One region of the Pseudomonas sp. 1176_21 genome, then DNA from elsewhere that is predicted to be linked to it. Evidence: riboswitches for the same ligand, from Rfam matches in the RefSeq annotation. Region 1 holds a riboswitch; each other region holds the start of a gene.
The links. Region 1 has a riboswitch for cobalamin ahead of FW760_RS04370 (CbtB domain-containing protein). Riboswitches for the same ligand answer to the same signal wherever they lie in the genome.

Region 1 (7,760 bases):
CCATACCGACAGGCCGAGCTGGCGCAGGTGGTCGCCGTGGTCCTGCAGGTGGCGTTCCAGAATCAGGTTGGCCGAGGCGAAACCGATGCGCCATGCCGTGGCGGTGGGCAGGTTGCGCACATCCACGGTGTAGAAGTTGCGGCCGGTGGGCAGCACGTCCAGGCGCCCGCGGCTGGGCGCCCCGCTCGGCCCCGCCGGCACGAAACGCCCGTCCAGCGCCGCCAGCAGGCCCTGCATTTCGGCCGGGCCGCAGGCATCCAGCTGCGGCGCCACCTGGGCCCGCAGCGCCTGCAGCACGGCCTCGACGTCGGCGCTGTGCTGGTGGCTGGCCGGCGCCCCGTCGAGGGTCTGCTCGATCAGGCGGGCGGCATACAGTTCAAGCCGCTCGCGGGTGTCGCCGTTGGTCCGCCAGGCCTCGCTGCTCACCTGTGCCAGGCTGGGCGGCCGTGGCCCTTCCCAGGCAAGGCCCAGGTCGCAGTCCAGCGGGTCGAAGCCCAGCCCCAGGCCGCGGGCCAGGGCGCGCAGCAGGCTGGCATTGGGGCCGCGCCCATCACCACGTTCCACCCGCAGCAGGGCCAGCAGCGTGTCGATCCGCAGGCGCCCGTCCGGCGATTGGCCGAACACATGCAGGCCGTCGCGAATCTGCGACTCCTTGAGGTCGCACAGGTAGGTGTCCAGGCGCGGCAGCCACACCGCCGCATCGTCCAGCGCGCCTTCCAGCTGCAGCTCGCGATCGATGTGGTTGTCGCGCACCAGGTTGAGGATGTCGCGCTGCAGTTCACGGGCCCGGCGCGGGTCCAGCAGTTGCGCCTCGTAGTACTCGTCGGCCAGCAGTTCCAGGTCGCGCAACGGCCCGTAGGTTTCGGCGCGGGTCAACGGCGGCATCAGGTGGTCGATGATCACCGCCTGGGTGCGGCGCTTGGCCTGGGCGCCCTCGCCCGGGTCGTTGACGATGAACGGGTAGATGTTCGGCAGCGGCCCCAGCAACGCGTCCGGCCAGCACCTGGCCGACAGGCCGACGCCCTTGCCCGGCAGCCACTCCAGGTTGCCGTGCTTGCCCACGTGGATCAGCGCATCGGCGGCATAGGCGTGGCGCAGCCAGAAGTAGAACGCCAGGTAGCCATGCGGCGGCACCAGGTCGGGGTCGTGGTACACCGCACTGGGGTCGACCTGATAACCGCGCGCCGGCTGGATACCGACGAAGGTCAGGCCAAGGCGCAGGCCGGCGACCATCATGCGCCCGCTGCGGAACATCGGGTCCTGCTCCGGCTCCCCCCAGCGCTCGCGCACCGCCTGCTGGTTGGCCTGGGGCAACAGGGCGAAGGCGGCGCGGTAATCGTCCAGCGCCATGCTCTGCGCACAGGGGCGCTGGTCGAGCGTGTCGAGGTCGTTGCTGACCCCGCCGAGCAGGGCCTGGATCAGCGCCGTGCCACTGTCTGGCAACGGCCCTACCGGGTAGCCCTGGGCCTGCATGGCACGCAGGATGTTGAGCGCCGCCGCCGGGGTGTCCAGCCCCACACCGTTGCCGATGCGCCCGTCGCGGGTCGGGTAGTTGGCCAGAATCAGCGCCACGCGTTTTTGCGGGTTGCCCAGGCGCGCCAGCTCGCACCAGCGCCGGGCCAGTTCCGCAACAAAATCCATGCGTTCCAGGTGCGGCTTGTAGCACACCACGTCCGACTGGCTGCGTTCGCTGCGCCAGGCCAGGTCCTTGAAGCTGATCGGCCGGCTGATGATGCGCCCGTCCAGTTCCGGCAGGGCAATGTGCATGGCCAGGTCGCGGGCCCCCAGGCCCTGTTCGCTGGCCTCCCAGGCCGGCTGGTTGTCCTGTGCGCAGATGGCCTGCAGCACCGGGATGTCGCGCCGGAACGGGCGCAAATGCGGCTGCTGCGGGCTGGACTGGGCGAAGCCTGTGGTGTTGATGATCAGGGCCGCGTCGACCTGGTCCAGCCATTGCTCGACCTGGTCCAGGCAGGCTGCCTCCTTGAGGCTGGCCACGGCAATCGGCAGCGGGTTGAGCCCCGCGCCTTGCAGACGCTCGCAGAACGCATCGATGAACCCCGTGTTGGCGGCCTGCAGGTGCGAGCGGTAGAAGATGATCGGCGTCACGGGCTGGCCGGGCTGCCACAGGGCACGCCAGCTGTCCACGCTCGCCTGGGGGTGTTGCGGGTGATAGACACTGGTGCGCGGCAACTGCTGCGGCTCGTCCCAACGGTAGTCGCGGCCCAGCCATTGGCTGGCCAGGCACTGGAACAGGTTCAGCGCATTGGCCTTGCCGCCCTGGCGCAGGTAGTGCCACAGCCGTTCGGCCTGGGCAGGGGGCACCGTGCTCAGGCTGGTCAGCTCAGGGTCCGGGCGGTCGTCGCCCGGCACCAGGATCAGTTGCACGCCCCGCCCCGCCAGCGCCACCAGTTGCTCCACGCCATAGCGCCAGTAACCGATGCCGCCGTGCAGCGACACCAGGATGACCTTGGCATGGCGCAGCACTTCGTCCACATACAGGTCGACCGAAGCATGGTTCTGCACCTGCATCGGGTTGGCCAGGCGCAGGCTGGGGTAGTCGTCCGGCAACTGCTGGGCGGTTTCGGCCAGCAGTGCCAGGTGCGAATCACCGCTGCAGAGAATCACCAGGTCGGCGGGGGTCTGGCCGAGGTCGGCGATGCTGTCGTCCGGCACAAAGCCGCCGGGCTGGGTCCGCAGCAGGTGCATGGGTCAGGCGCCCAGTGCGGCGCGCAGGCTGGCTTCGAGTTGCACGGCGTCTAGGTCCTGGCCGATCAGCACCAGGCGCGTGGTACGTGGCTCGTCGCTGCGCCAGGCGCGGTCGAAGTGCTTGTCGAAGCGCGTACCCACGCCCTGCACCAGCAGACGCATCGGCTTGCCCGGAATGGCCGCGAAGCCCTTCACGCGCAGGATGCCGTGCTGCACCACCAGTTGGGTCAGGGCATCGAGCAGCAGGCTTTCGTCGGCCTGGGGCAACTCGATGGAGATGGAGTCGAAGGCATCATGGTCGTGATCGTCGTGGTCGTCATCGCCGTCATGGTGCGAATCGTGGTGGGTACGACGCGCGTCGATGTGCTGCTCGGACTCGGCGCCCAGGCCCAGCAATACGTCCAACGGCAGGCGGCCGCTGCTGGCCTCCACCACCTTGACCGCAGGCGGCAGTTCCTCGGCCACCTCGGCGCGCACCCTGGCCAGGTCGTCGGCAGCGATCAGGTCAGCCTTGTTCAGCACCACCAGGTCGGCGCTGGCCAACTGGTCGGCAAACAGTTCGTGCAGTGGGGACTCGTGGTCCAGGTTCGGGTCGAGCTTGCGCTGGGCGTCCACCTGGTCGGGGTAGGCAGCGAAGGTGCCGGCGGCCACGGCCGGGCTGTCGACCACGGTGATCACCGCATCCACCGTGCAGGCGTTGCGGATTTCCGGCCACTGGAAGGCTTGCACCAGTGGCTTGGGCAGTGCCAAGCCGCTGGTTTCGATGAGGATATGGTCCAGGTCGCCACGGCGCGCCACCAGCTCGCGCATCACCGGGAAGAACTCTTCCTGAACGGTGCAGCACAGGCAGCCGTTGGCCAGCTCGTAGACGCGCCCGCTGGCTTCTTCCTCGGTGCAGCCGATGCTGCACTGCTTGAGGATCTCGCCATCGATGCCCAGCTCGCCGAACTCGTTGACGATCACCGCGATGCGGCGGCCCTGGGCGTTGTCGAGCATGTGCCGCAGCAAGGTGGTCTTGCCCGAGCCGAGGAAGCCGGTAACGATGGTGACGGGGAGTTTGGCCAGTGTTTTCATGGGGGTGCCCTTGGCAGGATGGCGGGCATGCAGGACGAGAGCCGCAGGAGCCTTGCTGCCTGAGCGCATTCGCCACCGGATCACCCCGCCCGGTTGAAAGTCGGAAACTGTTCGAGGCAGGTCTCCTGGCTCGCGCTGTGCCGGCACGCCTGCCGGCAGCATCGACGCCTTCCCGCCCGGGGCAGTGGCACGGCCGATGCCGTTCAACGCTTACAGTTGCGGGGGCAGCCACGGCTTGAACCGTATTCCCGTCTTAGCTGCAGCCAGGGCCGCAGAACCTCGAAGCGGCTAGGCTACGCAGTGGTCCGGGGCAGGTCAACCGCTGTATTGACGGATGCCGGCGCGCGTGATTTGCTAGCCGCATTCGTTCGGGTGCCTTTTTACAAGGTGAAACGGGAAACCGGTGCGTCAGCCGCTTCTGCAAAGAAGCAGCGACAAATCCGGTGCTGCCCCCGCAACGGTAAGCGAGGAAAGCGTCTTTACCACTGTGCCAGCTGTGCGGCATGGGAAGGTGACGCCCTCAGGCTGAGCATGCTGCCAGCCCTCGCAAGCCCGGAGACCGGCCCGATACAGTCATGACAAACCCGCGGTGGGCGGGCGCTGTTGAACCCCTGGGCGAGCCTCGCGCAGGGGTTGGCCGCGCTTGCCTGTTGCCGATAGCCCCGACGACACGACAACACCAAAAAGGAACGCGCCATGCCCATCAGTACCGCCAGCCAGCCCCTCGTCACCCCCACTACCCTCAGCCAGCGCCTGGCCGTCGCCATCGGTGCATCGCTGCTGGGCCTTTGCCTGGTCTACTTCGCCGGCTTCTCGCACATCGAGGCGGTGCACAACGCTGCCCACGATACCCGCCACAGCGCCGCGTTCCCTTGCCACTGAGACCTGCCCCGATGATCAAGCGCATTGCCCGCACCGCAGGCTTTACCGGCCTGCTCGCCGCCCTGCTGCTGACCCTGCTGCAAAGCTTCTGGGTCGCACCGCTGATTCTGCAGGCCGAAACCTACGAGAACCCGGCACCGGCCGCCCAAACCCATGAGCATGCCGACGCCGCGGGTGAAGGCCACCACCACGATGCCGAGGCCTGGTCGCCTGAAGACGGCTGGCAGCGCGTGCTGTCGACCACCGGTGGCAACCTGGTGGTGGCCGTCGGCTTTGCCCTGATCCTGGCTGCGCTGTACACCCTGCGTGCGCCGGGCCGTACCGCCACCGGCGCAGCCTGGGGGCTTGCCGGGTTCGCGGTATTCTGCCTGGCGCCCACCCTCGGGCTGCCGCCAGAGCTGCCGGGCACTGCCGCCGCCGACCTGGCGCAGCGTCAACTGTGGTGGGTGGGCGCCGCGGCTGCCACCGCTGCCGGCCTGGCCCTGATCGTGTTTGCGCACAACTGGCTGCTCAAGGCGCTGGGTGTGGCATTGCTGGTTGTTCCGCACGTGATCGGTGCGCCGCAGCCGGAGGTGCACGAGAGCCTGGCGCCGCAAGCACTGGAGGCGCAGTTCAAGGTGGCGTCACTGTTGACCAATGCCGCGTTCTGGCTGGCCCTGGGCCTGCTCAGTGCCTGGCTGTACCGTCGCCAGCCAGCCTGATGCAGTTGTATGCCGGGCTGGGCTGTCGTCGCGGCTGCCCGGCCCGCGAACTGGCCGCCCTGCTCCAGCAGACCCTGTTCGCCCATCACCTGCCCGCCTCTGCCCTCGCCGGGCTGGCCAGCATCGACCTCAAGGCCGGCGAACCCGGCCTGCATGAACTGGCAAGGCAACTGGGGTTGCCGCTGGTGTTCTTTTCGGCCGCGCAACTGGCCCCCTTCGAAAGCCGCCTGAGCCACCGTTCGCCCACGGCGTTCGCCCTCAGCGGCTGCCATGGGGTGGCCGAAAGCGCCGCGCTGGCCCTGGCCGAGCAACGCGGCGGCGCCAATGCCGCACTGCGCCTGCCACGCACCGTGCAAGGCGCCGCCACCCTGGCATTGGCCTGGGCCCCGCCGTTTGACGGATAATGCCGCGCAATCTTTCCAAGGATTCATCATGACCGTCTATTTCATCGGTGCCGGCCCGGGCGACCCCGAGCTGATCACCGTCAAGGGCCAGCGCCTGATCCACAGCTGCCCGGTGATCATCTATGCCGGCTCGCTGGTGCCCGCCGCCGTGCTCGAAGGCCACCGCGCCGAAACCGTGATCAACAGCGCCGAACTGCACCTGGGGCAGATCATCGAGCTGATGCGCACGGCCCACGCCAACGGCCAGGATGTGGCCCGCGTACACAGCGGCGACCCTGGGCTGTACGGTGCGATCGGCGAACAGATCCGCCACCTGCGTGAACTGGGTATCCCGTTCCAGATCATCCCCGGCGTGACCGCCGTGGCTGCCAGTGCCGCCCTGCTCGAATGCGAGCTGACCCTGCCGGACATCGCCCAGAGCGTGATCCTGACGCGCTACGGCGATACCTCGCCGATGCCGCCGGGCGAATCGCTGGGGAGCCTGGCCAGCCACCAGGCAACCCTGGCCATTCACCTGGGGGTCAAGCACCTGGCCAGAATCGTCGAGGAACTGCGCCCGCATTACGGCAGCGACTGCCCGATCGCCGTGGTGCACCGCGCCACCTGGCCAGATCAGGACTGGGTGCTGGGCAGCCTGGACGACATCGTGCAACGGGTGCAGGCCAAGGGCTTTCGACGCACCGCACTGATCCTGGTGGGCCGGGTATTGGGCAGCGATACCTTCAGCGAGTCGGCGCTCTACCGCGCCGGGCATGCGCACCTGTACCGACCTTGACGGCCATTGACGGCGGCCCTCCCGGCCCGATGCCCGGCGCGTTCCCATGGGCGCGCCTGCCGATTCAACCGCCTCTGCTAGCGATAACCGGCCCAGACGATAGGAAATCGGCTACAGAACTTTCGAGCGCCTTGTAAGAAAAATCCTCTAATCGAACTGATTTCTTCCTCACTTCTATACTGGACGTACTCCTGCTGAGCGTTTCCACGTATCTTGGCCGCCTTGCCAGAGCCTGGGCAGGCGTCGCCCCGAACGGTTCGGGGCCTGGATCACCTCTCTGACAAGGAGTTGCGCGATGCCCAAAGTCTTGATCGTTGATGACCACACCACCATCCTCTTCGCCATCCGCACCCTGCTGGAGCGCGATGGCTACAACATCGTCGGTGAAGCCCGAGACGGCGCCAGTGCCGTCGAACTGGCGCGCAAGCTGCAGCCTGACGTGGTGATCCTCGATCTGGGGCTGCCACGCCTGGATGGCCTGAGCGTGCTGGAGCGGCTCAGCCAGTTGACCAACCCGCCACGCATCCTGGTACTGACCGGCCGCCCACCCCGGCTGTTCGCCCGCCGTTGCATCGAGTCCGGTGCCTCGGCATTCGTGCGCAAGGACGAAGACCTCGATATCCTGAGCGCCGCCCTCAAGGCCGTGCTCAACGGCTACTCCTACCTGCCCGATGCGTCACGCTTCAATGACCGGTCAAGCTCGGAACTCCAGCGCCTGGACAAGCTGTCCAACCGTGAGTTCGAGGTGCTGCGCCAGTTGGCCAAGGGCGCCAGCAATGGCGAAATCGCTACAGCGATGATCCTCAGCGCCAAGACCATCAGCACCTACAAGACCCGCATCATGGAAAAGCTCGGGGTGGTATCGCTGGTTGAGTTGATCGATGTGGCCAACCGCAACGCACTGACCTGAGCCGCCCATGACCAAGCGTTGCCTGCCTGCCCTGCTGCTCGCCTGCCTGGTGCAGTGGCTGGCGATAAGCGCCATGGCACAGGAGCCGGGGGTTGCCCGCCAACTGCTCGGGCGCTCGGTCAGCAGCAGTGCGCCACCCTCGCTGACCCTCGCCGAACGTCGGTGGCTCAAGCACAAGCAGGTGCTGCGCCTGGGCACCTCGGCGCCGGACTACCCGCCCTTCGACATCAATGTGAGCCAGCACGACTATGAAGGGGTCAGCGCCGACTTCGCCGGCCTGATCGGCGAGCAGTTGAAGATCCCGGTGC
Region 2 (7,760 bases), on a different contig from region 1:
TTGGCCCCGCGTTTTTCCGGCGTGTCGGCAACGAAGTCGTCGGTGTAGTAGCGCATGCCGTTGCTCCAGCTCGCTTCCACCGGGCCGAGGTTGAAACGGCTGAGGTTGGTGAAGTCGAAACCGTGGGCATCGTCGTGGGTCTTGCGGCCGATGAAGGTGGATTCCTCCACCGGCGGGTAATCGAGCTGGGTCTTGTTCTGGTAGGCGTTTACCGTCAGGTTCACCCATTCGTTGTAGGGCGTGTAGGCGTACTTGGCGCGGTAGGTTTCGTTGCGCAGTTCCCATGGGTAGTTGTGGTAGAACTCGTTGCGGTACTGCACGCCGCTGAGGTCCAGGCGGTGCAGGTCGTTGGGCTGCAGGCGCACCTTGAGCAGGCCCGAGCGCGGGCTCTGCTTGGTGGTGTCGTAGTGGTTTTCCTGGCCGGAGCTGGTCTTGTATTCGCCGGTTTGCGAACTGCTGGCGGCGGCGACGATGCCGTACACGCCTTCGCTATCCTCGGGACGGGTTCGTGCGCCGGCGGCGAGCATGCGCGTGTTGCCGTAACCGTTGTTGCCGGTGCGGTAGGTGCTGCGCACACCCACGCGGTGATCGGGCTTGACGATGTCGTCGATATCGAAGGTGCGGAAGTTGGCGGTGCCCCCCAGGGTATTGGCACCTTCGGCGCCGTCCACCGCGCCGCGCTGCACATCGACACCGGCCAGCAGGTTGGGGTCGACGAAGGCCATCGGCCCGCCTGAACCGTGACCGGCGTTGTTGCGGAAGGTCTGGGTCACGCCGTCGATCATGGTGTTGACCCGCCCCAGGCCCGACAGCCCGCGGATGTTCACCGAAACCCCGGGCTGGCTGCGCGAATGCAGGGTGTAGGTACCGGGCATGGAACGCACCAGGCTGTTGAGGTCCTGGCGTTCGGCGTGCACTTCGCGGCTGCTGCGGATCACGCCCGGGCGCTCGCCCAGTGCGTTGACCAGCGTGGGGCCCACCTCCAGCGCGCTGCGGCTCTGTTCCTCGGCGCGCAGCACGAAGCTCTTGTCCTTGAGCTGCACGATGCGCAGCCCGGTACCCATCAGCAGCAGGTCGAAGGCTTCCTTGCGGTTGTACTCGCCATCCAGGCCCTGGGTCTGGCGCTTGTCGGTCAGCTCCGGGGCAAAGGTCAGCATCACGCCGGTGGCGCCCGCCAACTGGTTGAGTGCGGGCGCCAGCGGGCCTGCCGCAATCTGGTAATGCTTGCGTACAGCTGCGTGCTGAGCGGTGGGCGCCTCCATGGGCGCCGCCATTGCAACGCTGGCACCACTGACGGCAAGCGCCAGCACAGTAAGCGCGCCCTGCGCCGCCTTGAAAACACGGTGCCTGTCGGGCTGCTGGCCTGGATTTACGGTCGGCGCGATGCGTTTCACGTGAAGCTCCCTGGAACGTTGCAATGGTCTTGCAATAGAGGTCACGTGAGGCAGTCAAAAAGGGAAATGAAAATCAGTATTATTTTTAAAATCATTCATCAGCATGCGCGCGGATAAATGTTGGAACAGTTCTGCCCGTGATGTTCACGCGCCTACGGCGCAAAGGACGCTATGCTTGCAGGGCCTTCCGTTGACGAACGGTGCCACAGCACCCGCACACGGAACGGCCGACTCGAGTGGCAGGGAGGCCGTGATAAAGGAACCGCACATGGAAAAATACCGATTGGCCGCTGCGCAGCTCGACGAGAGCCTCAGCAGAATTCGCGAACAACGCGATCACCTCCTCGCCCTGGGGGAGGCGGAGCAAGCCGCTCCACTCACCAGAATCCTCAACATCGTTCGACTGGAGCTTGAGCTGTCACCGGTAGGTGGGCCCAAGGCGACCAGGCACTGACGCGAGGGCACTGAAACGCGAAAGCCACCTTGATAGGTGGCTTTTCTGTTCTATAGAGTGGCGCGTCGCTTGATAGCCCTACTCTCCTGGACCCTGCCCCATGACTGATCGCCAGATTATCGTCCCCGACGAGATGAAATTGCTTTGCGAGCGTGCTGGTTATGCCCCCGCGGTAAAGGTGGGCAGAACCCTGTACTGCGCCGGGCAGGTGGGTCGAACGCCGGAGCTGGAGGTGATTGAAGACCCGGAGCAGCAGTTTCTGGCGGCCTGGGAAAACCTTCGCCTCGTGCTCGCGGCGGGCGGTTGCGGGTTTGACGACGTGGTCGAAATGACGACCTATCACATCGACATGCAACGCCATATGCCGCTGTTCAGGAGCGTGAAGGACAAGGTCTTTCCAAGGAGCACCTGTGCATGGACCTGCATAGGCGTCAGCGAACTCGCCCGACCAGGGTTGCTGGTGGAGATCAAGTGCATTGCGGTGCAGCGGTAGGTGCGGGTAAGGAGTAGAAGCCCAGAAACGAAAAAAGCCGCTCAAGGCGGCTTGTTCCGGGCTTCAACGCACTTCAGCGAAGGGCGGTGAAAGCATCTATGGTGCGGACGAAGAGACTCGAACTCTTACAGCTTGCGCCGCTGGAACCTAAATCCAGTGTGTCTACCAATTTCACCACGTCCGCGTGAAGCTTTTAAAGCAAAGGCGCCGGATTTTCATCGGGCGCCTTTTAGAATATGGGGTGGACGATGGGGATCGAACCCACGACAACAGGAGTCACAATCCTGTGCTCTACCAACTGAGCTACGCCCACCATATTGCTTTACTGCTTTTACTTGTGCCAGCTGCCTGTATTGGCGCACCCGGCAGGACTCGAACCTGCGACCATCCGCTTAGAAGGCGGATGCTCTATCCAGCTGAGCTACGGGCGCATATTTAATCTGCTTTCTGTTAGGATTACAAATTAACTTTTAGTCATACCGAACAAGCTATCAAAACCACTCATTCTGCCTGACCTTGCTAACCAGTGCTAGGCTCTGCCCGACAAGTGCGATGAATGTTATAGACGAGCGGCAAAGTCGTCAACACTTTTTTGAAAAAAATTCATTTTATTTAAGGGGTTAGGGGAATTGCCAGACCAAGCGCCTTTGCCCTGCGCCCCGGTCATGCGAGAATGCGCGCTCTTTTTATTCCCTCTCGATGGTTAATCACGCGTCATGACTGCACAACTTATCGACGGCAAGGCGATCGCCGCCAGCCTGCGCCAGCAGATCGCCCAACGTGTCGCGCAACGTCGCGAGCAAGGCCTGCGCACCCCCGGCCTGGCAGTGATCCTGGTAGGCAGCGACCCCGCCTCCCAAGTCTATGTTTCGCACAAGCGTAAAGACTGTGAAGAGGTCGGCTTCAACTCCCAGGCCTATGACCTGCCCAGCGACACCACCCAGCAGGCGCTGACCGACCTGATCGACCGCCTAAATGAAGACGCCGACATCGACGGCATCCTGCTGCAGCTGCCACTGCCGGCGCACCTGGATGCCTCGCTGCTGCTCGAGCGCATTCGCCCCGACAAGGACGTGGACGGTTTCCACCCTTATAACGTAGGCCGCCTGGCCCAGCGCATCCCGCTGCTGCGCCCGTGCACCCCCAAAGGCATCATGACCCTGCTGCACAGCACCGGTCAGGACCTGTACGGCATGAATGCGGTGGTAGTGGGCGCCTCGAACATCGTCGGCCGCCCCATGGCCATGGAGCTGCTGCTGGCCGGCTGCACCGTGACCGTGACCCACCGCTTCACCAAGGACCTGGCCGGCCACGTCGGTCGCGCCGACCTGGTGGTGGTGGCTGCCGGCAAGCCGGGGCTGGTCAAGGGTGAATGGATCAAGGAAGGCGCCATCGTCATCGACGTGGGCATCAACCGCCAGGAAGACGGCAAGCTGGTGGGCGACGTGGTCTACGAGACCGCCCTGCCCCGCGCCGGCTGGATCACTCCGGTGCCAGGCGGCGTCGGGCCGATGACCCGGGCGTGCCTGCTGGAGAACACCTTGTATGCGGCCGAAGAGCTGCACGGTTGACCCCGCTGGATTTAAGTTCCAGCGGCGCTAGCCACTAAAGGAACGGCACCTGAGAAGGTGCCGTTTTTTTTGGCCTGGAACAAACGCACGCTCGTCAGCAAAGGCCGTCAGGTTGACGAACGGTCATGACAATGGTCAGATGCGGCCCAGTTTCAGGTGCCTGCTGCCGCCGTGCAGCAGGTGAAACGGGAAGCCGGTGCGTCTTGCATGACTAGTCCGGCGCTGCCCCCGCAACGGTAAGCGAGTGAAGCATCCAACAGGCCACTGTGCGCAACGCATGGGAAGGCGGATGACTTCGAGCCTCGCAAGCCCGGAGACCGGCCTGCAAACCCACGACTGTTGAAAGGATGCGTTCAGTCATTTTGGCAAACCTGCGGTGGGCGGGCACGAGCCGGTATTCTGGCGCGCGTTCGCCGGAACCCTCCTGTGCGCTTCCCGAAAAATCCTTTTTCGAGAAGTAGATGAAGACACGTCGTTTTACCCTGATCGGTTGCCTGATCGGCAGCCCGGCCCTGGCGGCCAGCGAACCCCTGACCCTCGACCAGCAGATCGTTTCCGCACCCTCGGTGGAGTCCACCACGGTGGCCGAGATGGCGCGCTATGGCAGCAAGGTGGAGGTCGTGGACCGCGAGCAGATCGAGCGCGCCGGCCCCAGCGCCGACATCACCCGCGTGCTGCAGATGTTCGTCCCCGGCCTGTATGTGGCGCCCAAGCAGGGGCCGTTCGACTATGGCACCTATTCGCTGCTGGGCGGGCGCAACGACGACACGCTGATCATGCTCGACGGGGTGCGCCTGAACAACCGTCTCTACGGCGGCATCTATATAGACACCCTGCCCGCCGCCGCCATCGAGCGCATCGAGGTACTCAAGGGCGGCCAGAGCCTGCTGTTCGGCACCCAGGCCGTGGCCGGGGTCATCAACATCGTCACCCGTTCGGCCCATAGCCGCGACCCCTCGGGCCAGGTCAACCTGGGCGTCGACAGCTTCATGGGGCGCAACGGCGATGCCCGTATCGAGCGCATCTTCAGCAACGGCCTGGGCGACCTGGGGCTGCTGGCCTACGTCAGCCACAACGTGTCCGAGGGCTACCAGCCCTACCACAGCAGCCAGATCACCTCGACGGTCAGCGACAAGAAGCGCAGCTACGAGGTCAACACTTTCGGCGCCAAGGCCGCACAAAGCCTGGGCGATGACAGCCGCCTGGAGCTGTTCTACCAGTACAGCGCCGCCAACCTGGACTTCCTGCGCCCGGACGCCAACCGCCGTACCACCAACGACCGCGTGCAGCAGATCGCCACGGCCACTTTCGAGCAGCGCCTGAACCCCGACTTCAGCTACTTCGTCAAAGGCCACATGAACGATTGGGATACGCGCTACACCCGCATCTACAACAACACCGACGGCAGCACCCGCACCCTCAACCACGACGACTACTGGGGCTTCAGCGACTGGGGCATGCAGGCCGAAGGCAAGGCCGTGCTCCCCGACGAGCACACCCTGGTGTTCGGTACCGACAACCAGTGGTTCAAGGGCAAGGACGACGTGCTCAAGATCGATAACAACCAGGCCGAGGCCCATGCGCTGTATGTGCAGCTGCGCCCTGTCATCGACGCCCTGCCTGACTGGCACCCCAGCATCGGCGTGCGCCGCGAGCACCTGAGCGGTGGTGACAGTGCCACGGTGGGCATGCTCACCTCGCTCTACGACCTGACCGACCAGCTCAAGCTGCGCGGCCAGTTCGGCACCGCCTACAAGCTGCCCAACGCCGAGCAACTGTACGTCAACGAACCGGGCGACGAGATGGGCAACCCCAACCTCAAGCCGGAGAAGAGCCGCAATGCCGAACTGGGCCTGGACTACACCGGCCTGATCCAGGGCCAGCCTTACAGCCTGAGCGGTACGCTGTTCACCCGGCGCATCGAGGACCTGATCACCATCGTGGATGCACAATGGGTCAACGGCGATGGCGAGATCCAGGTGCGCGGCGTCGAGGTCAACGGGCAGTTCCAGCTCAGTGACCGCTGGCAGCTGGCGGCAGACATGACGCGCAACCTGAGCGAGTCGCGCAACGGCGCCACCCTCAACAACATTCCCGGGTTCTTTGCACGCAGCCGGCTGGGGTACGAGTCGGGTGACCGGATGTGGGGCGCAGGCGCGGCGGTGCGCTACATCGGCACGGTGAAAAGCCCGCGGGATGTGGACTACGGGCATTACACCGTGGTGGACGCCGATGCCTACCGCTACCTGGACGGCGCCCGCCAGCATCGCCTGAGCCTGCTGCTGGAGAACCTGCTGGACCGCGACTACACCACCAGCATGGACAGCGGCGCGCGCAAGGTGCAGAACCTGGGAAGGCCGTTCACCAGCGAAGTGCGTTACACCTACAGCTTCTAGAAGCAGCGCGGGTCAAGCCCGCTCCCACAGGCTCATCCGTCACCTGTGGGAGCGGGCTTGACCCGCGAAAGCCGCACCACGGACTCAAGGACAAGCCCATGCCCATCCCCAGCAAACCCGAGTGGTCGCACATTCCCGCTCACGCCCGCCACGTGATGCTGTGCACCGGCCCGCGCTGCACCCAGCGCGGCGCGCAGCAGGTGTGGAAAGTGGTGCGCAACGAACTGCTCGCCGCCCAGCGCATGGAAACCGCCGACGGCGTGCTGCTGACCCGCACCCACTGCCAGTTCCCGTGCAACCTGGGCCCGGTCGCCACCGTCTACCCCGAGCGCTGCTGGTACCGCATCGCCAGCGCCGACGATGCCCGCCGCTTGGTGCGCGAGCACCTGGTCGCAGGTACCCCGGTCAGCGCACTGCTGCTCAATGGTGATACCCCATGACGCGCCTGCTCTGCCTGCTGTTGTGCCTGCTCGGCACCACGGCCCATGCCCAGACCTACCGTAACTGCGGCCAGGACTGGACCCTGCCGCACGCCCCGCCGCAGCGCATCCTGGCGCTCAACCAGCATGCCGCCGACCTGCTGCTGGCCCTGCAGGTCGGCCCGTCGCTGGTTGCGGTGAGCTACATCGATGACGACCCAGAGGCGCTGGCCTCCCGGCGCTACCGCGGCGTGCCCCTGCTGTCGCGGCTGTATCCCTCGCCGGAGGTGTTCTATGCCCAGCGCTACGACCTGGTGGTCGGCGGTTTCGCCAGCGCCTTTCGCGATGGCGTGGGCGCCCGTACCCACCTGACCCGCAATGGCATCGGCAGCTATCTGCTGGAGAACGCCTGCGACCCGCGCCCGGCCTCCGGTTTCGCGGCCATCGAAGACGACCTGCGCAGCCTGGGCAAGCTGCTGCAGCGCGAACCCCAGGCCGCTCGGCTGATCGCGCAGCAACGAGCAGACCTGGACCGCGCCCGCCAGCTCGCCGCGCAGCATGCCCCGCTTTCGGTGTTCTACCTGGACAGCGAGCACCAGGGCCTCGACAGCGAGGGCAGCCGCGGCTTCATCACCCAACTGATCCAGGTCGCCGGTGGGCGCAACCTGTTCGCCGACGTCGACCTGCACCGCGTGACCGTCGACCCCGAAACCCTGCTGCAACGCGACCCGGACGTGATCATCCTGGCCGACGCCGTCTGGTCGCCGGCCCGGCGCAAGCGCGAGTACCTGCACAACCACCCGGCCCTCTCGAAGTTGCGTGCGGTGCGCGAGGGCCGGCTGATCGACCTGCCCTTCACGCACCTGGTGGCAGGCGAACACAGCGCCCGTGCTGCCGTCGCGCTGGCCAACCAGTTGCGTGACATGGCCGAGCACCTGCCCTGAACCGGCACAGCCGATTACGCTGCAATACCCCGCTTTTCAGCTTTCCCCGCTGAGCGCCCTGCGCGCTTCAGCCGGGATTGCAGCGCCAC
Region 3 (7,760 bases), on a different contig from region 1:
TGTGCGGCCCCACCGCATAGTCCGGCGCAATCGCGCTGGCCACCAGCTTTGCATCCTGCGGTTGTACGCGTTCATCCACATGCTGCCCGTAATAGCTGTAGGGCCAGCCATAGAAGGCGCCGTCCTTCACCGACGTGATGTAGTCCGGCACCAGGTCGCTGCCGATCTCGTCACGTTCGTTCACCGCCGTCCACAGCTGCTGGCTATGGGGTTCCCAGGCCAGGCCGTTGGGGTTGCGCAGGCCGGTGGCGAACAGGCGCTGGCTGCCGGTGGCCGGGTCGACCTCCCAGATCGCGGCGCGGCCTTTCTCCTGCTCCATGCCGTTCTCGGCCACGTTGCTGTTGGAGCCCACGGTCACGTACAGCTTCTTGCCGTCGGGGCTGGCGATCACGTTCTTGGTCCAGTGGTGGTTGAGCGTGCCGCCCGGCAGGTCGACCACCTTGGTGCCGCTGCCCTGCAGGCGGGTGGCGCCTGGCTCGTAGGTGAAGCGCAACAGCCGATCGGTGTCGGCCACATAGAAGTCGTTGCCCACCAGGGCCATGCCGAACGGCGAGTTCAGCCCCTCGATGAAGGTGGTGCGGGTGTCGGCCACGCCGTCCTTGTCGCTGTCACGCAGCAGGGTGATGCGGTTGGGGCTGGGCACTCCGGCACCGGCGCGGCCCATCACCTTGCCCATCACCCAGCCCTTGATGCCCTTGCCGTCATCGGGCTTGGGTGGCGCGTTGGTCTCGGCCACCAGCACGTCGCCGTTGGGCAGCACGTACAGCCAGCGCGGGTGGTCGAGCTTGTCGGCGAAGGCCACCACCTGGGTGCCTGCCGCAGCCTTGGGTTTGCCGCCCTCTGGCCAGCCGATGGCCGGCGCGATGTTTACCGTGGGGATCAGGGTCTTGTTCGGTTCGGGCAGGCGCGGCGACGGGCCGGTGCCATCGGTGACGTCCAGGCGGGCGTTCTCGCCGCAGGCCACCAGCCCGGTGGTGAGTGCCAGCAGTACAGCAATGCGCATGTTGCCCATGATCGGTGTCCCTCGCGAAGTTGGCCGTGCCCAGTAAGGTAGAGGCGGGCACGTCGACGAGGTTCCCTCGACAGGGGCTCAGGCCTGCTTGAGCAGCAGCGCGATGCCGGGGTGGTAGCGACCCACGTCGTCGTGCAGCTTGCGGTAGCCATAGGGGAACACCCAGGCGATGGCGCATGCATTGTGCTTTTGCAGGTCGTCGACCAGGTCCTGAAGCTCTTCGGGGCTGGCGTGTTGCCCGGCCTTGTACGGGCTGACGAACAGCGCGGCAACCTTGAGCTGGCTGGCATAGCCCACCAGGCGAGCCTGGGCGACGCTCTCCTGCAGGGCATCGGTGAGGTCGAGCTTGCCGACCCGTGGCCAGCGCTGGGTGGCTTGCAGGTAGGCGGTCTCTTCCTTGCTGGCGATCACCAGGTCGCAGTGCGCCGCACGCTCGCCTTCGTCGCGCTGCTTCTTGGTCTGCGCACCCTGCAAGGTCACCAGCTCCGCCTGCCAGGCCGCCGCGCCCAGCACGCCAAGGTTGCTTTGCACGCCTTGCCAGTAGGGGGCGTCGCTGTCGCCCAGGGTCTGGTTGTAGCGCTCCAGGCACTCGGCCCAACGTTCCAGGGCGGGGCGCAGGAACTCCAGACGCGGGTTGTTGATGATCAGACCTTGCATGCCGTGCTCCATTGTTATTGTGGATCGGAGAGGTGCGGATAATGGCTATGTGATATCACTGCAGTGAGTGTGACACAAGATGACATAAATGCCATTGATCCAGACCGCTTCGCAGCGCCTTTGATTGACGCTCATGGCCCAACCCTCTAACCTTCGCGACTTGTTTCAGGTGCTCTGCGGCCAAGGTGCCGGCAGGGTGAAACAGGGAAGCCGGTGGGCACGTGCAACGTGCGATTCCGGCGCTGCCCCCGCAACGGTAAATGAGTCGGGATCGCGCAGGGCCACTGGGTGCAACAGCCCGGGAAGGCGCGCGATCCGGGTCGAACAGACCCGCCCATGAGCCCGGAGACCGGCCTGTCACAGATCAACGGCATCACGGAGGGTGATGCGCGGTTCTCCCGGCCAGTGGCAGGGCCTGCGCGTTTTCCGTGTGCCATCGCCAACCTGCTGTCGCGCCGACTCGATCCCCCCGGTCCCTGTGCGCGCCAGTTGCCCACGGAGCCTCCGATGACCGACACCACCGATCGCGACGAACGCCATCTGGCGCGCATGCTGCGCAAAAAAGCGGTAATCGACGAACGCATTGCCAACTCGCCCAACGAATGCGGCCTGCTGCTGGTACTCAGCGGCAACGGCAAGGGCAAGAGCAGCTCGGCCTTCGGCATGCTGGCGCGGGCCCTGGGCCACGGCATGCAATGTGGCGTGGTGCAGTTCATCAAGGGCCGCAACAGCACCGGCGAGGAGCTGTTCTTCCGCCGCTTCCCCGAACAGGTGCGCTACCACGTGATGGGCGAGGGCTTTACCTGGGAAACCCAGGACCGCCAGCGCGACATCGCCGCCGCCGAGGCTGCCTGGGCGGTTTCGCGCCAGTTGCTGCAGGACCCGGCCATCGGTTTTGTAGTGCTCGATGAGCTCAACATCGCCCTCAAGCACGGCTACCTCGACCTCGATCAGGTGCTCGGCGACCTGCAGGCACGCCCACCGATGCAGCATGTGATCGTCACCGGCCGCGGCGCCAAGCCCGAGATGATCGAGCTGGCCGACACCGTGACCGAGATGGGCATGGTCAAGCATGCCTTCCAGGCCGGCATCCGTGCCCAGAAGGGCGTGGAACTATGAGGCAAACCCGTCATTGCCCGGCGGTGCTGATCGCGGCACCTGCATCTGGCCAGGGCAAGACCACGGTGACGGCCGCACTGGCGCGCCTGCACCGCAACCAGGGGCGCAAGGTCCGGGTGTTCAAGTGTGGCCCGGACTTTCTCGACCCGATGATTCTGGAGCGCGCCAGTGGCGCCCCGGTGTACCAGCTGGACCTGTGGATGGTCGGCGCCGAGGAAAGCCGGCGCCTGCTGTGGGAAGCCGCCGCCGACGCCGACCTGATCCTGATCGAAGGGGTGATGGGGCTGTTCGACGGTACGCCGTCCAGCGCCGACCTGGCGCGGCATTTCGGCGTGCCGGTGCTGGCGGTGATCGACGGCACGGCCATGGCCCAGACCTTCGGCGCGCTGGCCCTGGGCCTGGCGCGCTACCAGCCCGACCTGCCGTTTGCCGGCGTGCTGGCCAACCGTGTGGGCTCGCTGCGTCACGCGCAACTGCTCGAAGGCAGCCTGACCGAAGGCCTGCGCTGGTACGGCGGGCTGTCGCGGGAAACCGGCATCGAACTGCCCAGCCGCCACCTGGGCCTGGTGCAGGCCAGTGAACTGACCGACCTGGACCTGCGCCTGGACGCCGCCGCCAACGCCCTGGGCGACAGCTGCGAGTCGGCCCTGCCGCCGGCGGTGGCCTTCGATGCGCCGCAGCCGCGCAGCATCGAGCCACTGCTGGCCGGCGTGCGGATCGGCGTGGCGCGCGACGAAGCCTTCGCATTCACCTATGGCGCCAGCCTGGACCTGTTGCGCGAGATGGGCGCACAGCTGAGCTTCTTCTCGCCGATCCACGACCGCCTGCTGCCAGACTGCGACAGCCTGTACCTGCCCGGCGGCTACCCTGAGCTGCACCACCATGCGCTGGCCGCCAACACGCCGATGCTGGCGGCGATCCGGGCCCATCACCAGGCCGGCAAGCCCTTGCTGGCCGAATGCGGCGGCATGCTCTACCTGCTCGATGCACTGACCGATGTGGCCGGCGAACGGGCCGAACTGGCCGGCCTGCTGCCGGGCGAGGCGGTGATGCAGAAGCGCCTGGCGGCCCTGGCCCTGCAAGCGGTAGAGCTGCCCGAGGGCACCCTGCGCGGGCATACCTATCACCATTCGCTGACCAGCACCGCGCTCGAACCCATCGCCCGCGGGCAAAGCCCCAACGGCGGGCGCGGCGCCGAGGCGGTGTACCGTTGCGGCCGGCTGACGGCCTCGTATGTGCATTTCTACTTCCCGTCCAACCCGTCTGCGCTGGCGGCGCTGCTGGCACCATGAGCGACCAGGCCTTCAACGACGCCGAGCGCGCGGCGGTCTACCGCGCCATCGGCGAACGTCGCGACATGCGCCATTTCAGCGGCGGCGAGGTGGCCCCCGAGCTGCTGGCACGCCTGCTGCAGGCGGCGCACCAGGCCCCGAGCGTGGGTCTGATGCAGCCCTGGCGTTTCATCCGCATCACCCGTCGCGAGCTGCGCCAGCAGATCCAGGCGCTGGTGGAGCAGGAGCGGGTGCGCACCGCCGAGGCACTGGGGCAGCGTTCTGACGATTTCATGCGGCTCAAGGTCGAGGGCATCAACGATTGCGCCGAGGTGCTGGTGGCGGCGCTGATGGACGGGCGCGAGGCGCACATCTTCGGCCGTCGCACCTTGCCGGAAATGGACCTGGCCTCGCTGTCGTGCGCCATCCAGAACCTGTGGCTGGCGGCCCGTGCCGAGGGCCTGGGCATGGGCTGGGTGTCGCTGTTCGAACCGCAGGCACTGGCCGACCTGCTGGGCATGCCGGCCGGTGCCAAACCGCTGGCGGTACTGTGCCTGGGCCCGGTCGAGGCGTTCTACGAGGCGCCCATGCTGGTGCTCGAAGGCTGGGCCCGCGAGCGGCCATTGAGCGAGATGCTCTACGAAAACCATTGGGGAGAGCGTTGATGAGTGTGGCCTTGCTGAGTGTGGCCGGGGTGGCGCTGGATGCCTTGCTGGGCGAGCCCCGGCGTGCGCACCCGCTGGTCGCGTTCGGCCGTTATGCCGGACGCCTGGAACAACGCTTCAATGCCGGCGGTCGTGGCTGGCGCAGCCATGGCGTCACCGCGTGGTTTCTGGCGGTGGTGCCCCTGACTTTGCTGGTGACTGTGCTGTCGTGGCTGCCCTACATCGGCTGGCTGGTGGAGATACTGGCGCTGTACTGCGCGCTGGGCCTGCGTAGCCTTGGCGAACATGTACGGCCCGTGGCCGAGGCGCTGCGTGGCGGCGACCTGGACGAAGCGCGCCGCCGCGTGGGCTACCTGGTCAGCCGTGAAACCGACGAACTGGATGACACCGCCGTGGCGCGTGCCGCCACCGAATCGGTGCTGGAGAACGGTAGTGATGCAGTGTTCGCCGCCCTGTTCTGGTTCGTGGTGGCGGGGGCGCCAGGTGTGGTGCTGTATCGCCTGAGCAATACCCTGGATGCCATGTGGGGCTATCGCAACGAGCGCTTCGAGCGCTTTGGCTGGGCCGCAGCGCGCATCGACGATCTGCTCAACTATATTCCGGCGCGGCTGGTGGCCCTGACCTACGCGGTGCTGGGCAGGACGCGCCTGGCACTGAGCTGCTGGCGCCGTCAGGCGCCGTTGTGGGACAGCCCCAACGCCGGCCCGGTGATGGCAGCTGGCGCCGGTGCGCTGGGTGTCGAGCTGGGCGGCGCGGCGGTGTACCACGGCGAGCTGCACCAGCGCCCGCAACTGGGCGAAGGCCCGCCGGCCGATGCTGACGCCATCGAGCGTGGTTGGCAACTGGTGTGCAAGGGCGTGTGGTTGTGGTTGCTGCTGTTGTGCGTGGGGGCGCAATTCTATGCTTGAACACGGTGGTCGTTTGCAACGGGCGGTGCTGGAGTACGGCATCGCAGTGCAGGACTGGGTCGACCTGTCCAGCGGCATCGCGCCGTGGCCCTTCGCGATCCCCGAGATCCCGTTGCGCGCCTGGGCACGCCTGCCCGAAACCGACGATGGCCTGGAGCAGGCGGCCCGCGAGTACTACGGCGTGCCGCAACTGCTGCCGGTGGCCGGGTCCCAGGCCGCCATCCAGGCCCTGCCGCGCTTGCGTCGCAGTGGCAAGGTCGGTGTGCTGTCGCCGTGCTACGCCGAACATGCCGAGGGCTGGCGGCGCGCCGGGCACCGCGTGCGTGAAGTCGGCGAGGCCGAGGTGGAGTTCTTTCTCGACAGCCTCGATGTGCTGGTGGTGGTCAACCCCAACAACCCCACCGGGCGCCTGTTGAGCGCCGAGCGCCTGCTGGGCTGGCACGCCCGCCTGGCCCAGCGCGGTGGCTGGCTGGTGGTGGATGAAGCGTTCATGGACAACACCCCGCAACACAGCATCGCCGCCGAAACCTGGCGCAACGGGCTGATCGTGCTGCGCTCGTTCGGCAAGTTCTTCGGCCTGGCCGGTGTACGCCTGGGCTTCGTGCTGGCCGAACGCCAACTGCTGCAGCTGCTGGCCGAACAACTGGGGCCCTGGTCGATCGCCGGGCCCACGCGGATGCTGGGCCAGGCCTGCCTGCTCGACCATGGCGCCCAGCAGCGCCAGATCACCCGCTGCGCCGAGGCCAGCACACGCCTGGCGCAGGTACTCGATGCTGCCGGCTTCACGCCGGCCGGCGGCTGCGACCTGTTCCAGTACCTGGAGCTTGCCCACGCCGCGCAGTTGCACCAGTTCATGGCGCGGCGCGGCATCCTGCTGCGCCTGTTCGAGCACCTGGGCAGCCTGCGTTTCGGCCTGCCGGCCACCGACACCGATTGGCAGCGCCTGGTCCAGGCGCTGGACGACTACCGCAAGGAACACCCATGACCACCCTGATGGTGCAAGGCACCACCTCCGATGCCGGCAAGAGCACCCTGGTGACCGCGCTGTGCCGCTGGCTGGCGCGCCAGGGCGTGGGTGTCGTGCCGTTCAAGCCGCAGAACATGGCACTCAACAGTGCGGTGACGGCCGACGGCGGCGAAATCGGCCGTGCCCAGGCGGTGCAGGCCCAGGCCGCCGGGCTGGCGCCGCATACCGACATGAACCCGGTACTGCTCAAGCCCAACAGCGAGACCGGAGCCCAGGTGATCGTGCATGGCCGCGCGGTCACCAGCATGAACGCGGTGGCCTATCACGACTACAAGGCCATCGCCATGCAGGCGGTACTGGCCTCGCACCAGCGCCTGAGCGACGCCTACCCGGTGGTGATGGTGGAGGGCGCGGGCTCGCCGGCCGAAATCAACCTGCGGGCCGGGGACATCGCCAACATGGGGTTTGCCGAGGCGGTCGACTGCCCGGTGATCCTGATCGCCGATATCAACCGCGGCGGGGTGTTCGCACACCTGGTCGGCACCCTGGAGCTGCTGTCGCCCAGCGAGCAGGCGCGGGTCAAGGGCTTCGTGATCAACCGCTTTCGTGGCGACATCGCCCTGCTGCAGCCCGGCCTGGACTGGCTCGAGGCGCGTACCGGCAAGCCGGTGCTGGGCGTGCTGCCGTATGTGCTGGACCTGCATCTGGAAGCCGAGGATGGCCTGGACCGGCGCCAGGGCCAGAAAGCCGCGCAGGTGCTCAAGGTGATCGTGCCGGTGCTGCCGCGCATCAGCAACCATACCGACTTCGACCCGCTGCGCCTGCATCCGCAGGTGGATCTGCAGTTCATCGGGCCGGGCGACGCGATACCGCCGGCCGACCTGATCATCCTGCCGGGCTCCAAGAGCGTGCGCAGCGACCTGGCGCACCTGCGCGAGCGCGGCTGGGAAGAGGCGATAACCCGCCACCTGCGCTACGGCGGCAAACTGCTGGGCATCTGTGGTGGCCTGCAGATGCTCGGGACCTACGTGCATGACCCACTGGGCCTTGAAGGCGCCGCCGGCAGCAGCGCGGGCCTGGGCTGGCTGGACTACAGCACGCAGCTGGAGGCCGAGAAGCAGCTGCGCAATGTCAGCGGCACGCTGAACCTGGAGCAGGCGC
Region 4 (7,760 bases), on a different contig from region 1:
ACACGCTGCGGTTGAGCAGGCTCCAGGTGCTGTCTTCGACCAGGCCGTTGGCCTGCTCCTGGGCCGATTCGGCCAGCACCAGGGGCGCCGGCCCGGCCAATGCCAGCAGCAGGGCCGAACGGGTGCGCAGTGCGATCATTGTGCGGCCTCGCGTTGCAGCAGGGCGGCAAGACGATCTGCTGCACGCCTGGGCAAGGTGCTCGGCAGGCTCGGTGGCGTGGCGGCGGGCTCACCGACTTGGATCAGCATCACCATGCCCATCGACAGGTGCGGGATGCACTGGATGCCGTACAGGCCCGGCACGTTGAAGGTGTGCTCGATTTGCTGGTTGATCCTGCCCTTGAACGCCTCGGCGCCTTCGGGCAGCAGGCCGGGCAGCGAGGCGGCATTGTGCCCGCTCTGGGTGGCGATGAACTTCACCGAATCGCCGGGGGCGATGCGCAGGTAGTCCGGCTCGTACACCATGCTGCCGGTCGCACCACGGTTGAGCATTTTCACTTCGTGCACCTCGGCCGATACCGAAGGGGCGAGCAGGGCGCTGGCGAGCAGCAGGGGCAAGGCGGCAAGGCGCATGGGCGGGCTATCCATTTCAGGTCAAGAGGAACGAACGCGCAGGATCTGCGCGCCGTCGAAGGGGTCGGTCAGGTAGTGCGCCTGCACCCCGAAGGTGGCCTGCAGGCGTTGCGAGGTCAGCACCTGCAACGGCGGGCCGACATCCACCAGGCGCCCGCGCTCGAGCACGGCCAGGCGATCGCAGGTGAGGGCCTGGTTGAGGTCGTGCAGGGCGATCAGGGTGGTCACCGGCAGCGCCTGAACCAGGCGCAGAATGCCCAGCTGGTGCTGGATGTCGAGGTGGTTGGTCGGCTCGTCGAGCAACAGCAGTTGCGGGCGTTGCGCCAGGGCCCGGGCGATGTGCACGCGCTGGCGCTCGCCACCGGAGAGGCTGCGCCAGCTGCGTGTTGCCAGGTGGGTGGCATCCACGTCGGCCAGGGCCTGCTGCACGATAGCGTGATCGTCTGCCGACCACGGGCGCAACGCCGACAACCACGGCGTGCGGCCCAGGGCCACGGCATCGAACACATTGATCGCATCGCTGGTGTCGGCCTGTTGCTCGACCACTGCCAACCGCCGCGCCACCTCGCGGCGTGGCAGCTGCCTGAGCGCGTTGCTGCCCAGCTGCACCTCGCCGCAGGTGGGCGTGCGCAGCCCGGCCAGCAGCTTGAGCAGGGTGGACTTGCCCGAGCCGTTGGGGCCGACGATACCCAGGGTCTCGCCACGGCGCACCTCAAGGTCGACCGCGTCCAGCAGCACGGCATCGCGCATCTTCAAACCCAGGCCGGTGCAGCGCAGTGCAGCTTCATCCAGCGGGTGGGTGACAGCGTTCATCGGGCGCTCCTGCGGCCAATCAGTATCAATGCGAACACCGGTGCGCCGACCAGCGCCGTGATCACCCCCACCGGAATCACCTGGCCCTTGATCAGGGTGCGCGAGAGCACGTCGGCGGCAATCAGGAACAGCGCGCCACCCAGCGCGCTGGCCGGCAGCAGGCGCGCATGGGGGGTACCGAACAGCAGCCGCATCGCATGCGGAATCACCAGCCCGACAAAGCCGATGGCGCCGACGATCGACACCATCACTGCCGTCACCAGCGCCGCGCAGCTGATCAGCAGCACCTGCACGCGGCGTACCGGGATGCCCAGCGAGGCAGCCGAGTCGCTGCCGAAGGTGAAGGCGTCCAGCGCCCGCCGATGCCACACGCACACCGCAAGGCCGGCCAGCGCCACCGGCACCGCCAGCCACACCGACGGCCAGCGCACGCCACTGAGGTTGCCCAGCAGCCAGAACAGGATGCCGCGCGCCTGCTCGGCACTGGCCGACCGGGTGATCAGAAAGGCGGTGAGCGCGTTGAACAGCTGCGAGCCGGCGATCCCGGCGAGGATGATCTGCCCCGTGCTGTTGGACGGCCCGCTGGCACGGGCCAGCAGCGCCACCAGCGCGAAGGCCGCGATGGCCCCGACGAAGGCGCCCAGCGACAGCGTGATCGCCCCCGCGCCCAGCCCCAGCAGCGCCACCAGCACCGCGCCGGTGGAGGCGCCGGCCGAGATGCCGAGCAGGTACGGGTCGGCCAGCGGGTTGCGCAGCAGCGACTGCAGTACCACCCCGCAGGTGGCCAACCCCGCGCCGCAGGCGGCGGCCACCAGCGCACGGGTCAGGCGATAGTTCCACACGATGCCTTCATCGATCGGGTCCAGCAGGTGCCCGGCGGCCCATAGCTTGTTGGCCAGCACCTGCAGCACCACCGAGGGGGCGATCGGCGTTTCGCCAATCGCCACCCCTGCCAGTATCGCCAGCAGCAGGGCCAGCCACGCGAGCAGGCCGCGCACAACGCTGCCTGTCATGGCGCCAGGTCGAAGCCGTTGATGGCCGAGGCCAGGGTCTCCATGCCGCTGAACAGGCGCGTGCTGGCCTGCATGGCGTGCGCATCGAGAATCACGATGCGGTTGTGTCTGACCGCGTCCATGTTGCGCGTGACCGGGTCGCTGCGCAGGAATTCGAGTTTCTTCTGGTAGTCATCGGCCGGGAAGCGACGACGGTCCATGCGCGCGATCACCAGGAAGGTGGGGTTGGCCTTGGCGATGGTTTCCCAGCCCACGGTCGGCCATTCCTCATCGGACTGCACCACGTTGCGCACGCCCAGGGTCTGCAGCATGTAGTCGGGGATACCCTTGCGCCCGGCCACGTACGGGTCGATGTCCAGGTCTGCGCTGGAGAACCAGAACAGGGCGCTGGTGTCCTTCAGATCCTTGCCTTTCACGGTGGCGGCAGCCTTGGCCAGGCGTGCCTTGAGCTCGCTGTTCAACCGCTCGCCACGCGCCTGCACGTCGAAGATCTCGGCCAGCTGGCTGATGCTGTTGTAGATGCTGTCGATGCGAAACGGCTCCAGGCGGGTGCCGTCGGCGCCGACCAGGTTGTCCTTGCCCTCGCAGTCGGACGGCATCAGGTAGGTGGGGATGTTCAGCTCATGGAACTGCTCGCGGGTGCCGACCACGCCCTGCGGGCCGACCATCCACTCCAGCTGCACCGCCACCAGTTGCGGGCGCTTGCCGATCACCGCCTCGAAGCTGGGGTCGTTGTCGGCCAGGCGCTCGACCTTGTCGTTCTGCACCTTGTACTGCGCCAGCACATCGTTGAACCACAGCGAGGTGCCGACCAGCCTGTCGCCCAGGCCCAGTGCGTAGAACATCTCGGTGCCGGCCTGGCCGATGGTCACGGCGCTGTCGGGCGCGTGCTGGAAGGTCAGCGGCATGCCGCAGTTCTGCAGCGTGAGCGGGTAGTGGGTCGGGGCGGCCTGGGCCAGGGTCGACAGACCCAGGCCCGCGAGCAGGGTGACAAGGCGGGGCAACTGCATGATGCGATCTCCATTCGAACCGTACACGGGCAGGGGTGTACAACCTGGAAACACATCGACAGGCGCTGCCGCGCGGGCAGGGCAAGGCCGTTCGGCGCGCGGGGCGCTCGCGGCACAGATGTACTCCCCGGACACCCCGCCGGTTAGTGATTGTTGCTGTGCCGGCAGGTCTCCTGACTGGTGCGTCGTCACCTGGCTCCGGCCTTCCCGGGGGTCACCCAGTGGCATTTCAGGAGCAGGCTCGGCACTTACAGTTGCGGGGGCAGTTCCGTTTGACGCCATGCAGTGGCGTCTCGGATTCCCTATTGATTCCGTGTGGAAACCGGCGGGCGGCATGGTAGTCGATCACGCCGCCCGCAGGGAAACAAAACCCCGCCAGCCTCAGAGGTACTTGAGCCAGGCAATGTCGCGACGGCGGGCCTTGAACGCGGCAAACCAGCGCACCGGCGGGAACAGCGCCACGGCCAGCAGCACGGCGGTCAGCCACACCGCCCAGATACCATCGAAGCCGAAGTAATTGCCCTGGTTCAGGCCCAGCAGTGCAACGCAGGCCAGGTACGCCACTTTCAGCACATACAGGTGCAGCAGGTAGAAGAACATCGGTGCGGCGCCGAACACCGCCAGGGTGCTGATCCACCGGCGCTGCCCGGCGCGCTCCAGGCCCAGCAGCAACAGCAGGCCAGCCCCCAGGGTCAGGGCCAGGAACAGCAGCGAGGGCGGGTACTTGGTGATGTTGAAGAAGCTCATCAGGGTGTGCGCGGTATCGGCCTGAACCGTCCATGGCGCCTCGCCGTAGCCGTTGAGCAGGCGCAGGGCGACAAAGCCGATCAGGGTTGCCAGGCCTGCCAGCAGCAGACGGCGCTGGCGCGTGGTGGCCGGCATCGAGTGGGCGAACCAGGGGCCCAGGCCGTAGCCCAGCGCGATCACGCCGACCCACGGCAGCACCGGGTACGAGGTACGCAGGCGCAGGCTGTCGGAGAACTCGAGCCAGCCGCGGTCATGCAGGATCGCCCACGGCACGTGCAGCGCAGAGCCCTGCGCAAAGTGCAGGCCGTCGAGCAGGTTGTGACCGGCCACGATCGCGGCGCCCAGCACCAGCAACAGCGGGCGCGGCAACCACACCAGGGCCGCCAGGGCGATCATGCTGATGCCGATGGCCCAGATCACCTGCAGGTAGATCACGCTGGGTGGCAGCTGGAAGGTCCAGGCGATGTTCACCAGGGTGAACTCCAGCACCACCAGAAACAGCCCGCGCTTGAACAGAAAGGCCGACACATCGCCCCGGCCCTGGTGCTTCTGGCCATACAGCCAGGCCGACAGCCCGGTCAGCAGCACGAACACCGGGGCGCACAGGTGGGCCAGCGTACGGCTGACGAACAGCGCAGGTTCGGTGCTGTCGATGGCCATCGGATCGCTGACCTGGCGGTGCAGGAAGAAAGTTTCGCGCACGTGGTCCAGCAGCATGAACAGGATCACCAGGCCCCTGAGGGCATCGATGGACAGCAGGCGTTGGCTCGGTTTGCTGGCGGCGGGGAGGGCAGTAGCGCTAGTCATTGAAAGGTCGCAGGCAGAGGGGGCGAATTGAATGGTTACTGTATAACATTTCTATTCGCTCGGTAAATCTTCCTTACAATCTTGACTGCCATGCTGCGACATCAGACCGCACCCATCTGGCGCTGCGCGCTGGAACCCGTCGACCCTGCGTGACAAAATGCCGCCTCGCAAAACCCTTGCACAAGGCTCCCGCTCTCGGGGCCGGCACCTTCCCAAAAGGATGGTTACATGAACGATTTACTGACCCGGCGCACGGTGATCGCCGGGCTCGGCCTGCTCGGCCTCGGTGCCCTGGCAGGTTGCAACAACTCCGGCGCGCTGGACTTCAAATACGGCAAGGACCTGAGCAACAAGATCCTCGGCCGCACCTTCAAGCTCAAGGACCCGCAAGGCAACGTGATGACCCTGTCGAGCTTCCAGGGCTCGATGCCGATGGTGTTCTTCGGCTTCACCCAATGCCCGGCGGTGTGCCCCACCACCCTGGCCCGCGCGGTGCAGATCAAGAAGCTGATGGGCCGCGACGCCGATTTCCTGCAGGTGGTGTTCATCAGCCTGGACCCCGAGCGCGACACCCCCGAAGTGCTGGACGCCTACGTCAAGGCCTTCGATCCCTCGTTCGTGGCACTGTCCGGTACCCTGGAAGAGACGGCCGCAGTGGCCAAGGAATTCGGCGTGTTCTACGAGAAGGTGCCGGCCGGCGACACCTATACCATTTCCCACAGCTCGACCAGCTACGTGTTCGACTCGCGTGGCGTGCTGCGCCTTGGCCTCTCGCACTCCCTCAATGCCAGGGAATGCACCGAAGACCTGCTTACCGTAATGGAGGTTTGTTAATGCGTTCTCCCGTGAAACACGCGCTTGGCGCGATGGCGTTGCTGTCCCTGTTCGGTGCGGCGCTGCCCGCCGTTGCCCAGACCACCGTGGGCGAGCCCTGGGTGCGCGCCAGTGTGCCGCAGCAGCAGTCGACCGGTGCGTTCATGACCCTCACTGCCAGCACCGACAGCAAGCTGGTGGGCGTCGAGTCGCCGGTGGCCAAGACCGTGCAGGTGCACCAGATGCAGATGCACAACGACGTGATGAGCATGAGTGAAGTCAAGGCGCTGGACCTGCCCGCCGGCAAGCCGGTGGTGCTCGACACCAATGGCTACCACGTGATGCTGATGGGCCTGGTCAAGCAGGTGAAGGAAGGCGACACGGTGCCGCTGACCCTGATCGTCGAAGACGCCAAGGGCCAGAAGGAGTCGATCAAGGTCGACGCCCCGGTGCGTTCGCTGACCGCCACCGACGGTCACGGCGAGCACTCGATGCACGACCACAGCCACATGTAAGTACCCGCCGCGCCGGCCCTTGCGCCGGCGCAATCCGTTCCTGCCGGGTGGTTCGCCACCCAACGGGTTCAACTGGCCTGCGCCAGATAGTCCCGCAGCCGATCCTGCAGATACCACACACCTTCAGCGTGTTTCAGGTAATCGCTGATCGGCATCATCTGCCAGTACTGGCCTTCGTCGCCAAATTCGATGGCATCGATTTCCCCCTGCGTGATGTGCCCCACCAAAAACCAGGACTCCCAGCCAGGTCTGGCCAGGCTGGGGTAGTTGCGGCGCCATTCGATGCGTTCGGGGGGCAGGCGCAGGGCGAACTCTTCGTCCAGCTCGCGCAGCGCGCATTCCACCGGGGTCTCATTACCTTCGCGCCCCCCGCCGGCAAAGTCCCAGCAGCCGGGGAAGGGGATGGTGCTTTTCACGTCGCGCTTGTAGGTGAGCAGGTGGTCGTGGAACAGCAGGGCGAGTTTGGCACCGCAGAAGGGTTTGAGGGGCATGGAGACTGGCCTCTGGCAGGACGGGGCGTTAGGCACCGGGCCGGTATTTATACGACGGTTCTGCAGGTTGCGCGGCGTTTTTTGTGGTGTGGGCTGCCGGGCAGCTCCTGGTCACACAGGCATGCGCCGCCGACGGGTATAACTGAACCTGGGAATAAGGATATGCTGTTTCGAAATATTACAAATTGGTGAGGGCAGAATGCCGTTAAAGGACCTGTTGCTGGCGCTGGTGGTGATCGTCGCCTGGGGCCTGAATTTCGTGGTGATCAAGGTCGGCCTCGACGGCCTGCCGCCCATGCTGCTGGGTGGCCTGCGCTTCGTGCTGGTGCTGTTTCCGGCGATCTTCTTCATCAAGCGCCCGCAACTGCCGTGGCGCTGGTTGCTGGCCTACGGCACTACCATCTCGCTGGGCCAGTTCGCCTTTCTGTTCGAGGCCATGGGCAACGGCATGCCGCCGGGCCTGGCGTCGCTGGTGCTGCAGTCGCAGGCCTTCTTCACGCTGTTCTTTGCCGCGATGTTTCTCGGTGAGCGGCTGCGCGCCGCCAGCCTGCTGGGGCTGCTGGTGGCCGCCGGGGGCCTGGCGCTGATCGGCAGCGAGAACGGCAGCCACGTGCCATTTTTGGCGCTGGTGCTGACCCTGTGCGCCGCCGCATGCTGGGCCATGGGCAACATCATCACGCGCCGCTTCGGCAACATCGACCTGGTGGCGCTGGTGATCTGGGGCGCGCTGATCCCGCCGTTGCCATTCTTCGCCCTGTCGTGGTGGCTCGAAGGGCCGGCGCTGATCGAAAGCTCGCTGCGCGGCATCGGCCTGAACTCGATCCTGGCCCTGGCGTACCTGGCCTTCATCGCCACCATGCTCGGCTACAGCCTGTGGAGCGGCCTGCTGTCGCGCTACCCGGCGGGCAAGGTCGCACCGTTTTCGCTGCTGGTGCCAGTGGTGGGGCTGAGCTCCTCGGCGTTGCTGCTGGGTGAGCG

Region 2: it holds a riboswitch for cobalamin, as region 1 does, so the genes downstream of both, FW760_RS16155 (TonB-dependent receptor plug domain-containing protein) here and FW760_RS04370 (CbtB domain-containing protein) in region 1, are expected to answer to the same signal.
Region 3: it holds a riboswitch for cobalamin, as region 1 does, so the genes downstream of both, cobO (cob(I)yrinic acid a,c-diamide adenosyltransferase) here and FW760_RS04370 (CbtB domain-containing protein) in region 1, are expected to answer to the same signal.
Region 4: it holds a riboswitch for cobalamin, as region 1 does, so the genes downstream of both, FW760_RS15585 (ABC transporter substrate-binding protein) here and FW760_RS04370 (CbtB domain-containing protein) in region 1, are expected to answer to the same signal.

Annotation. Positions count from the first base shown of each region.
Region 1 is NZ_VXCV01000001.1:913,626-921,385, forward strand. It holds gene cobN (cobaltochelatase subunit CobN) at 1-2,706, opposite strand, end outside; gene cobW (cobalamin biosynthesis protein CobW) at 2,710-3,780, opposite strand; cobalamin riboswitch at 3,879-4,077, opposite strand; cobalamin riboswitch at 4,134-4,362, shown strand; gene FW760_RS04370 (CbtB domain-containing protein) at 4,477-4,662, shown strand; gene FW760_RS04375 (CbtA family protein) at 4,674-5,363, shown strand; gene FW760_RS04380 (cobalamin biosynthesis protein) at 5,363-5,767, shown strand; gene cobM (precorrin-4 C(11)-methyltransferase) at 5,796-6,542, shown strand; gene FW760_RS04390 (response regulator transcription factor) at 6,838-7,452, shown strand; gene FW760_RS04395 (transporter substrate-binding domain-containing protein) at 7,460-7,760, shown strand, end outside.
Region 2 is NZ_VXCV01000006.1:167,785-175,544, forward strand. It holds gene FW760_RS16120 (TonB-dependent receptor domain-containing protein) at 1-1,394, opposite strand, end outside; gene FW760_RS16125 (hypothetical protein) at 1,663-1,848, shown strand; gene FW760_RS16130 (RidA family protein) at 1,949-2,341, shown strand; tRNA gene FW760_RS16135 (tRNA-Leu) at 2,441-2,525, opposite strand; tRNA gene FW760_RS16140 (tRNA-His) at 2,579-2,654, opposite strand; tRNA gene FW760_RS16145 (tRNA-Arg) at 2,696-2,772, opposite strand; gene folD (bifunctional methylenetetrahydrofolate dehydrogenase/methenyltetrahydrofolate cyclohydrolase FolD) at 3,058-3,912, shown strand; cobalamin riboswitch at 4,050-4,252, shown strand; gene FW760_RS16155 (TonB-dependent receptor plug domain-containing protein) at 4,374-6,308, shown strand; gene FW760_RS16160 ((2Fe-2S) ferredoxin domain-containing protein) at 6,407-6,748, shown strand; gene FW760_RS16165 (ABC transporter substrate-binding protein) at 6,745-7,671, shown strand.
Region 3 is NZ_VXCV01000003.1:499,380-507,139, forward strand. It holds gene FW760_RS10450 (PQQ-dependent sugar dehydrogenase) at 1-1,012, opposite strand, end outside; gene FW760_RS10455 (hypothetical protein) at 1,091-1,669, opposite strand; cobalamin riboswitch at 1,820-2,041, shown strand; gene cobO (cob(I)yrinic acid a,c-diamide adenosyltransferase) at 2,177-2,788, shown strand; gene FW760_RS10465 (cobyrinate a,c-diamide synthase) at 2,785-4,080, shown strand; gene bluB (5,6-dimethylbenzimidazole synthase) at 4,077-4,724, shown strand; gene cbiB (adenosylcobinamide-phosphate synthase CbiB) at 4,724-5,632, shown strand; gene cobD (threonine-phosphate decarboxylase CobD) at 5,625-6,617, shown strand; gene FW760_RS10485 (cobyric acid synthase) at 6,614-7,760, shown strand, end outside.
Region 4 is NZ_VXCV01000006.1:39,891-47,650, reverse strand. It holds gene FW760_RS15605 (OprD family porin) at 1-139, opposite strand, end outside; gene FW760_RS15600 (pseudoazurin) at 136-573, opposite strand; partial or broken gene FW760_RS15595 (ABC transporter ATP-binding protein) at 847-1,323, opposite strand; gene FW760_RS15590 (FecCD family ABC transporter permease) at 1,383-2,399, opposite strand; gene FW760_RS15585 (ABC transporter substrate-binding protein) at 2,396-3,409, opposite strand; cobalamin riboswitch at 3,556-3,750, opposite strand; gene FW760_RS15580 (DUF1624 domain-containing protein) at 3,791-4,963, opposite strand; gene FW760_RS15575 (SCO family protein) at 5,192-5,797, shown strand; gene FW760_RS15570 (copper chaperone PCu(A)C) at 5,797-6,291, shown strand; gene FW760_RS15565 (NUDIX hydrolase) at 6,360-6,782, opposite strand; gene FW760_RS15560 (EamA family transporter) at 6,982-7,760, shown strand, end outside.